DNA from 2 places in the Tolypothrix sp. PCC 7601 genome. Region 1 is predicted to be linked to the other one. Evidence: predicted binding sites of a transcription regulator. Region 1 holds the regulator's gene; the other holds the start of a gene.
What was found. The regulator NtcA, encoded in region 1, controls nitrogen genes in cyanobacteria. The targets are predictions, from matches to a motif close to TNTGTANNNNNNNNTACANA.
Positions count from the first base shown of each region.

Region 2: the regulator NtcA is predicted to act here: its motif matches at 1,873-1,892, upstream of HG267_RS19840 (S-adenosyl-l-methionine hydroxide adenosyltransferase family protein).

Region 1 is NZ_CP064879.1:3,511,716-3,516,142, reverse strand. Features, by position in the region: gene hisB (imidazoleglycerol-phosphate dehydratase HisB) at 1-536, opposite strand, end outside; gene fabI (enoyl-ACP reductase FabI) at 737-1,513, opposite strand; gene ntcA (global nitrogen regulator NtcA) at 1,894-2,565, shown strand; gene HG267_RS14695 (DUF3084 domain-containing protein) at 2,733-4,226, shown strand; gene HG267_RS14690 (pre-16S rRNA-processing nuclease YqgF) at 4,363-4,427, shown strand, end outside.
Region 2 is NZ_CP064879.1:4,834,518-4,838,944, forward strand. Features, by position in the region: gene HG267_RS19825 (hypothetical protein) at 124-435, shown strand; gene HG267_RS19830 (GAF domain-containing protein) at 660-1,202, shown strand; gene HG267_RS41950 (PEP-CTERM sorting domain-containing protein) at 1,424-1,570, shown strand; gene HG267_RS19835 (hypothetical protein) at 1,660-1,815, opposite strand; gene HG267_RS19840 (S-adenosyl-l-methionine hydroxide adenosyltransferase family protein) at 1,939-2,751, shown strand; gene HG267_RS19845 (DUF2301 domain-containing membrane protein) at 2,929-3,585, shown strand; gene HG267_RS19850 (ElyC/SanA/YdcF family protein) at 3,585-4,277, shown strand.

The sequences.
Region 1 (4,427 bases):
TGATGGGAATTAATGCCATCTAACTGACGAATGTGCAATGTTAATTGGCTATGGTTAACCAGCGCCACGAAAAATTCCCTGACTAGTTGGGTGTCATAGGTTCCTACCCTCTGAGTAGGAATTTCTAAACCATAGCTGAGGTGGGGACGGCCAGAAAAGTCTAATGCTACTTGCACCAACGCTTCATCAAGTGGTGCAAGGAAATTACCAAAGCGGACAATACCTTTCCTGTCACCTAGCGCTTTACTCAAAGCCTGTCCTAGGGTAATACCCACATCTTCGTTAGTGTGGTGGTCATCAATTTCCCAATCTCCTTTAGCTTGGATATCCAAGTCAATCAGCCCGTGGGAGGCAATTTGATGCAGCATATGATCCAAAAAGGGAATCCCTGTAGCTGCCTTACAAATCCCTGTACCATCAAGGTTGACAGTAACTTGAACATCAGTTTCACCAGTTGTGCGATGAACAGAAGCAATCCGAGGGCTGGAATGAGATGGTTCGTGAGAGAAATTAATTTCGCGATCGCTAATTTGCATGGTTAGTGGGGATAGGGGACTGGGGATTGGGGAACTCGGGGCCCCCTCTGGGGATAAGGGGTAATGGGGATTGGGGATTGGGGAGATGAGGGGGATGAGGGGGATGAGGGGGATGAGGGAGATAAGGAAGAAATATCATTACCAATTACCCATTACCTATGCCCCATGCCCCATGCCCCATGCCCCATGCCCAATATCTACTACATCCCCATAATTTCATATCCTGCATCCACATATATGACTTGTCCTGTAATACCAGTGGACAAATCACTACACAAGAAAGCAGCTGTATTACCTACTTCTAGCTGGGTGACTGTGCGTCGTAGGGGAGCAACTTCTTCTACATGGTGAATCATATCTAAAATGCCGCCGACGGCGCTAGATGCCAAGGTGCGAATTGGCCCAGCGGAGATGGCATTAACGCGGATATTTTGTGGCCCCATTTCCGCCGCTAAATAACGTACACTAGCTTCCAACCCTGCCTTAGCAACTCCCATAATGTTATAGTTAGGAATCGCCCTAATGCTACCTAAATATGTGAGGGTGACGATACTTCCGCCTTCGGTCATTAAAGGTTTAGCTGCACCGCTCAACTGCACGAGGGAATAAGTACTAATTTGAAGTGCTGTGTTGAAGCCAGCGCGTGTTGTTTGGCTAAAATCTCCACTCAAATCGTCTTTATTAGCAAAAGCCAAGCAATGAACTAGGATGTCTAGCTTTCCCCATTTATCTCGAATGGTGTCAAAGGTAGATTGAATCTGTTCATCGTTTTGGACATCGCAAGGAAGAAATAAGCTGGGGTTAAGAGGTTCTACCAATTCCGCAACTTTTTTCTCCATTTTGCCTTTTTCATCAGGTAAGTAGGTAATACCTAAGTTAGCTCCAGCTTGGTGTAGTTGTTGGGCAATTCCCCAGGCAATTGAGCGGTTATTTGCAATACCTGTAACAAGGGCGTTTTTTCCAGTCAGATTCAGCATGAGAAATGGTGAGTGTAAACAATCATTAGGAGCATACTAGAATCTGAGGCTAGTTTATCTTTGTTTTACAGAGGATTTGTAAAAATGTTATTGGTAAGGGTTTTTACAAGAATAAAATTAAAGTTTATTCCTGAATAAATTCTCAAGAACTCTTGATTTTGTCTTTAAAAAAACATTGCTAATACAGCTAATGTAACTAGCTATTCAAGAAGTACTAGCTAAAAATATCAAAAATTATGTATCATAATAAACAAATAATTAGGAAACAATTATTTTGAGTATAGGAAAGTACAGAAAGGTTGACGGTGCTTTATTGATTTTTCAGGTGTATTCTTAGGTAATCAGTTTTTGTTTTTCCGGCATTGGGTAGGGGAAGGGAGATGATCGTGACACAAGATAAAGCCCTAGCAAATGTTTTTCGTCAGATGGCAACTGGAGCGTTTCCTCCAGTTGTAGAAACGTTTGAACGCAATAAAACGATCTTTTTTCCTGGCGATCCTGCTGAACGAGTTTATTTTCTTTTAAAAGGCGCTGTTAAGCTTTCCAGGGTGTATGAGGCAGGAGAAGAAATCACAGTAGCGCTGCTACGGGAAAATAGCGTTTTTGGTGTGTTGTCATTACTGACAGGAAACAAATCGGATAGGTTTTACCATGCCGTTGCATTTACCCCTGTAGAATTATTGTCAGCTCCTATTGAACAAGTAGAGCAGGCACTCAAGGAAAATCCAGAATTATCAATGTTAATGCTGCGAGGTCTTTCTTCGCGAATTTTACAAACAGAGATGATGATTGAAACCCTCGCGCACCGAGATATGGGTTCAAGGTTAGTGAGTTTTTTATTAATTCTCTGTCGAGATTTTGGTGTTCCTTGTGCAGATGGGATCACAATAGATCTGAAGCTATCTCATCAAGCGATCGCAGAAGCGATCGGTTCTACTCGTGTTACCGTCACCAGGTTACTCGGCGATTTACGTGAGAAAAAGATGATTTCTATTCACAAAAAGAAGATTACTGTGCATAAACCTGTTACTTTAAGTCGGCAATTTACTTAAAAGCAATTGGGGAAAGCAGAGGAGGCGAATGTTGTGTTTTTAGAAATCACACCACTATGGAGGTAAATCTAAAAATTGATGAAGTTCAGCAATTGCCAATCTCTGATTTCCCGCAGAAGATGTTTGAAAGTAGTAGGCTGTATCTGGAAGCATTTCGGTAGCTGAAGATGACCACTGGGTACATCCTCATTGCAGCAATTTTAATTCTAGGGGGCGTACTTGCCACCGTGGGCGATCGCATCGGCACACGAGTTGGCAAGGCGCGCCTTTCTTTGTTTAAATTACGTCCAAAAAATACGGCAGTCTTAGTAACGATTTTTACTGGTACTTTAATTTCAGCATCCACCCTCGCAATTTTATTTGCTGCTGATGAAGGATTACGCAAAGGGGTGTTTGAGTTAGAGGATATTCAAAAAGACCTCAGACAAAAACGCGAACAACTCAAAACTGCGGAAACCCAGAAAAGTCAAGTTGAAGGGGAACTAAATCAAGCGAGGAAAGAACAGTCCCAAGCCCAGCAAGACTTACAAGTGATCAATCAGTCCTTGCAGGCGGCGAATGCCAAACAACAGGTAACACAGGCTCAACTTAACCGCACTCTCAAGCAACAAGCACAAACCCAAAATCAGTTGCAACGCACTCAAAGCCAATTAGGCCAAGTCGTAGCACAATACCAAAAAGCAATCACAGAACTGCAAAGCGTTGAGGATGAGAAAAAGAGTCTGTTAGCGGAAATTGAGCAACGTAAAATAGAACGCCAAAGACTGTATGCTGAAGCCAAGAAAGCGATTGATGAAGCTAAAACAGCAATTGTCAAACGCGATCGCGAATTAGCCAACAGACAAGAAGCGATTGAACAACGGGATCAAAAAATTGCCCGCTTGGATAAACTCATTCAACAACGCAATCAAGAAGTTGCAGCCCGTGAACTAGTAATTGCTAAACGGGAATCTCGCCTAAAAGACTTAGAAAAGCAACAGAATTATCTAGAACAAGAAGTAGCCAGGCTGGAAAAATATTACCAGTCATATCGTGACCTGCGTTTAGGAAAATTGGCTTTAGTACGGGGTCAAGTTTTGGCGGCGGCTGTAGTTCAAGTAACTCAACCGACGGCGGCGCGTCAAGCAATTATTCAACTGCTCCAGGAAGCCAATCAGAATGCTATCCTCGAATTAGCTGAACCTGGAACAAATACCTTAAATAATGTAGAAATCCTGCATGTTACCCCAGATCGGATCGAGCAATTGATCAAGCAGATAAATGATGGTCGAGAATATGTCATCCGGATTTTCTCTGCTGGTAATTACGTCAGGGGAGAAAAGCAGATAGAATTCTTTGCTGATTCAGCGAGAAACCAACTGGTCTTTTCTGGAGGACAAGTACTAGCCAGTACTACAGCCGATCCCAAGACAATGACATCTTACCAACTTAGGCAAAGGCTGGATCTACTAATTTCTGCTTCGCAATTTCGCGCCCGAAATGCTGGCATTATTGAAAATGTTCAAATAGATGGCACTTTTCTGCGCTTTGTTTCCCAACTCAGGCAATCTGACCAAGCATTAGAGATTAAAGCGATCGCAGCTGAAGACACTTTCACAGCTGGGCCGCTGAGAGTCAAACTAGTGGCAGTAATCGGCGGCCAGGTTATTTTTAGTACGTAAAAAATTAACCAACTAGATATTAATCCGATTTAAGCTGATTTAAGCGGCTGATATATCTTGAACTTGTAGTTCAAAAATAGCCAGCAGTCTAAATGAGAGTGTGGTTACAGTTGAACTTTTAAATTTTAATTTGCTTATGAATCTCCGTGAATTCTCACCGACACAACCAGTCATTTTAGGCTTTGATCCCGGTCGAGATAA
Region 2 (4,427 bases), 1.3 Mb from region 1:
CACAAATGATGTTTTTCAGAGTAACAAAGGTCAATCTCATTTTTGGTTTTAACAGCATCAAGTTGCCGTAATGCCTGATTACCTGGGTTTAAACTCATTCACGGTATCGAATCAACAATAACTATGACCCAATTAACCTTTGAGCAATTCGTCCATCCTTTGTCTGAGTTTCCTAACATTGTCCAAATGGAAGGTAGCGATGAGCCAATGTTAGATTTGTACACGATGGCAGGACTAGTACTGTATACCGCATGTGCGAACAATAACCTTCACGCTAGAGAGAATATACTTCAGACCTTAGCGAACTATCCAGAATTAGATGGCGATGTTTTGTTTGATCGTTGTCAGATGGGCGATCGCGCTGCAATTTTACAAATGACATCTCTGATAGTCTCTGGACTGGAAAGCAGCTTGGAAGCGGTGACAGTGGTTTAGAGACTAGGTTTGAAAATTTCTGCAAGTCGGTATTAAGTCGTGATTTGTATCGGTGAATGCGATACTGCTCGTTTTTGGTTTTGGGGAAAAGGTGAAAGGTTAAAGGTTAAAGGTTTTTTCTTTTCCATTCCCCTGTTTCCCCTTCACCCATAAGTATTGCCAGAGGGTGATGTTTTGGATGGTCAGGCATTGAGAAAATATCCAAGAACATCACCCAAATTTTGATGAGTAAGCTAGTTTTGCCAGCATCCATACAAAGTGTTTTAGACAAATACAGCGAGCCGGATGAGATTTTTACTGCAATACTGCCTATCATTGGAGAAGTTTTGCAGTGCGATCGCTGTTTTCTCTATCTGAGAAATCCTCAAACTAAGTTTGCTAAAGTCGCCTATTGCTGGCGGCGAAATTCAGAAATACCCGATATTACTGACTCTGAGTGGAGATTAGATCCAGAGTCGTTACCCCAAGAAGATCCTTTATTTGCGGCTGCATTACAGAATCAGCCTTCTGTTTATGTTGAAGATATAGAGACTGAAAGTCCAGAAGTAGTAAATAAAGAATTTGAGCGTCAGAATTTTGGACATAGAGCGCTGATTCATGCTCATTTGTGCCAAAATCAGCAATTATGGGGAATTTTGCAGCCTTGTGTGTTTGGTCAAAAGCGGATTTGGTCAAAGAGCGATCGCGCTTTTGTCACGCAACTAGAAAGCCTACTTACACCTTTGGCAGTTAGCTATGTCAAAGCTGTCACTAATTATCCAACTTGATAAACACATAACGCACATCATTGCACAAAAATTTTGAGACAATTCATCTACCTTTGCTCCTCAAATATCTTGCAATCAAAGCAATGGCAAGTTTTTAATCGCCAGTTTGTTAGTTTAGCTTGATGTTATCAATTTTCTATGAAGTAGCTATTTAATAAAAAAGTTTGTACTAATATTTTTCTTTCCCCCCCTACCTACTCAGCGACGGGATATTTTTTTAGTTGGAAGTCCCTAACCATGCTTTTCAAGAGGTTCCCGAACCATTGACTATTGGTGGCTCATTGCTTGCTCTCGGTTTTGGTTTGTGGATGAAACGTCAACCCCTGCGGGGAATCCAAAATTCAAAATTCAAAATTAAGCAAATTTGACCAAAGCATCTGGACAAAACATCTCAAAAGACAAAACCCTGCGTGAGCAGGGTTAAATGTCACAAAACTATAAACAAGGAGTTGTTGATTTAACGACAATAATTCATTTCGTCTTCTAATTGACGAACTAGTCTCTCGTCGCCGTTGGCTCTCGCTACTTGCAGGCGACGTTCGATATTTCTTTGAATATTTTCTCTGTGGGCTTCTCTGGCTTGGTTGGCGGCTTGTAATCTATTTTTATTCATATGATTACCTGGTTATCTCTCGGCTTTTTTGTTTTGTATTCATAATATAGCACAAATTTCGTAGCCTTTGTTACAGATTTTTCTGCTTTATTATATATTTATAGATGAACATCGTATCTACCAATGGATAAATCTCAAATCCTTGATGGCAAAGCCAGCGTAGTGACGCTGTTAAGCGATTTTGGCGATCGCGATGTTTATGTAGCTGTAATGAAGGGCGTAATTGCTCAAATCAACCCTCAGCTAAGGGTTATCGACTTAAATCACCAAATTACACCGCAAAATCTAGCAGCAGCTAGGTTTTGCTTAATGGATGCTTATCCTTACTTCCCAGAGGGGACGGTGCATATAGCTGTGGTAGATCCGGGAGTGGGTAGCAAACGCAGGGCGATCGCAGTAGAGTTTGCCCAAGGATTTTTAGTAGGGCCGGATAATGGCATTTTCAGTGGCATACTCAGTCAACAACAGGCGATCGCAGCAGTTGAGTTAACAAATCGTAATTATTGGCGGAGCACCGAAATTAGCCACACTTTTCACGGTAGAGATATTTTCGCACCAGTTGGAGCTAATTTAGCAAGCGGTGTACCAATCCAAGAACTGGGGCGAGAAATTGATCCCGCTAGTTTGGTACAGCTAGAGATCACAGAATGCCAACAGAGAGGAAATGTTATCACAGGTTGTATTCAATATATTGACCATTTTGGTAACCTAGTGAGCAACATTCCGGGGAGTTATGTGCAGGGTAAAACCTGGCGCGTACAAGTGGGAAGCTTGACAATACCGGGGTGTGAAACTTACAGCGATGTCAAAGTTAGAGAAGCCATTGCATTAGTAGGAAGTCATGGCTGGGTAGAAATTGCCATCAATAGTGGTAATGCACAGTCACAATTGCAGATTAACTGGCAAGATAGTTTAGAGGTAATACGGCTCGGTTAAAGATTTTCACCTTTGAATGTGGTTAGGGTAAAAGGGGAAAGGGTAAGGGTGAAAGGTTTTTTCTTTATCCTTTCCCTCTGAACTGACAACTATTGAGGCTAGAAGTTCTACAATTTTAGATTTTGGATGGTGAAAGATTTATTGTAGAGATACCAAATCCAGACTCATAACTAATCTATGACTACACAAACATTATCAGCACCAGAAGTTTATCAAGGTCAGTTTGGGGAATTTACAATTACTCAAAGCGATCGCACTGGGGTAATTATCTATCGCGCTGGGTTAATGGTAGCTGCACTTAGCTTGGCGATCGCTAGCGCTTTAGTGGTGTTCAACAATCAACCAGCAACTTTAGCAGCGCTAACTCCGCTATATGCTTGTTTTACACTGGCTCTTGGTGTAAGTTTATTCACCATCCATATTTATATGCTGGCATTGCACCGACTGTTACAGGCTTTTTGGGCAATTGGTAGCATTGCAGCAGTGGGATTGGCGTTTTATAGCAGCGAACCTTTAGCTGTTACCGTTTACAATCATCCTCTTACCTTATTCGGTGTTGGATTTACCTTTGTAGCGCTGACAGGTATTTATTTCAAAGAAGCTTTTTGCTTTAATCGCTTGGAAACTAAGATATTAACTTTTACAGTACCAATATTGTTGTTAGGGCATTTGGTAGGAATTTTACCAATTCCAGCAGAACAGGTTTTACTAGGAATTTGGGCAATTTTGTTTTTAGTCTTTGCATTGCGAAAAACAGTGCAAGCAATTCCTGCGGATATTGGCGATAAGTCTGTGTTTACTTATTTGAAACAGCAGCGTTCAAATAAGGGTTAATGCAGAAGAGAAACAATCGCCAGCAGCTAAAACTACCCAAAATTCGATTAATTAAACGCCAAGAATTGTGGGTTTTGACGGTTCAGGGATGGATAATTGCGATCACGCTAGTTGCGGCTTTACTATTTTTCGCAATTACTCATATACATCCATTTCTAGCCGTCAATACTCCTATCAAATCAGCAAAAATCTTGGTAGTGGAAGGATGGGTACCAGATTATGCACTCCAAGAGGCGATTAGTGAATTTAAACGCGGGAATTATCGCCAAATTATCACCACAGGCGGAACATTAGAGCAAGGAAGTTATTTAAGCGCATATAAAAGCTTTGCAGACGTAGCCGCAATCACATTAAAAAAACTAGGTGTAGCACCAGAGAAAGTGATAGCTGTTCCAGCACCTTATGTAATTAAGGATCGTAGCTATGCATCTGCTAACGAATTTAGTCGCTGGTTAGCCAATTCAGAGTTTAGCGGAGAATCCATCAATCTATTCTCTTGGGATGCTCATACTCGTAGAAGCTGGCTGCTATTTAAAAAAGTATTAGCCTCTCATATTCAAGTAGGCGCGATCGCATCTACCAACAGAGACTACAATCCCCAGCAATGGTGGCGTTACAGCCAAGGTGTGCGAACAGTCTTAGATGAAGTGATCGCATATATTTATGCACAATTTTTTAATTGGAAGGCTTAAGTTGGGGTTTGTCATTTGTCATTTGTCATTTGTCATTTGTCATTTGGTGTTTGTTATTCTCCTTTCCCCTTTCCCCAGTCCCCATTACCCCTTATCCCCAGAGGGGGCCCCGAGTTCCCCAGTCCCCATTCCCCAGTCCCCTTTTCCCCA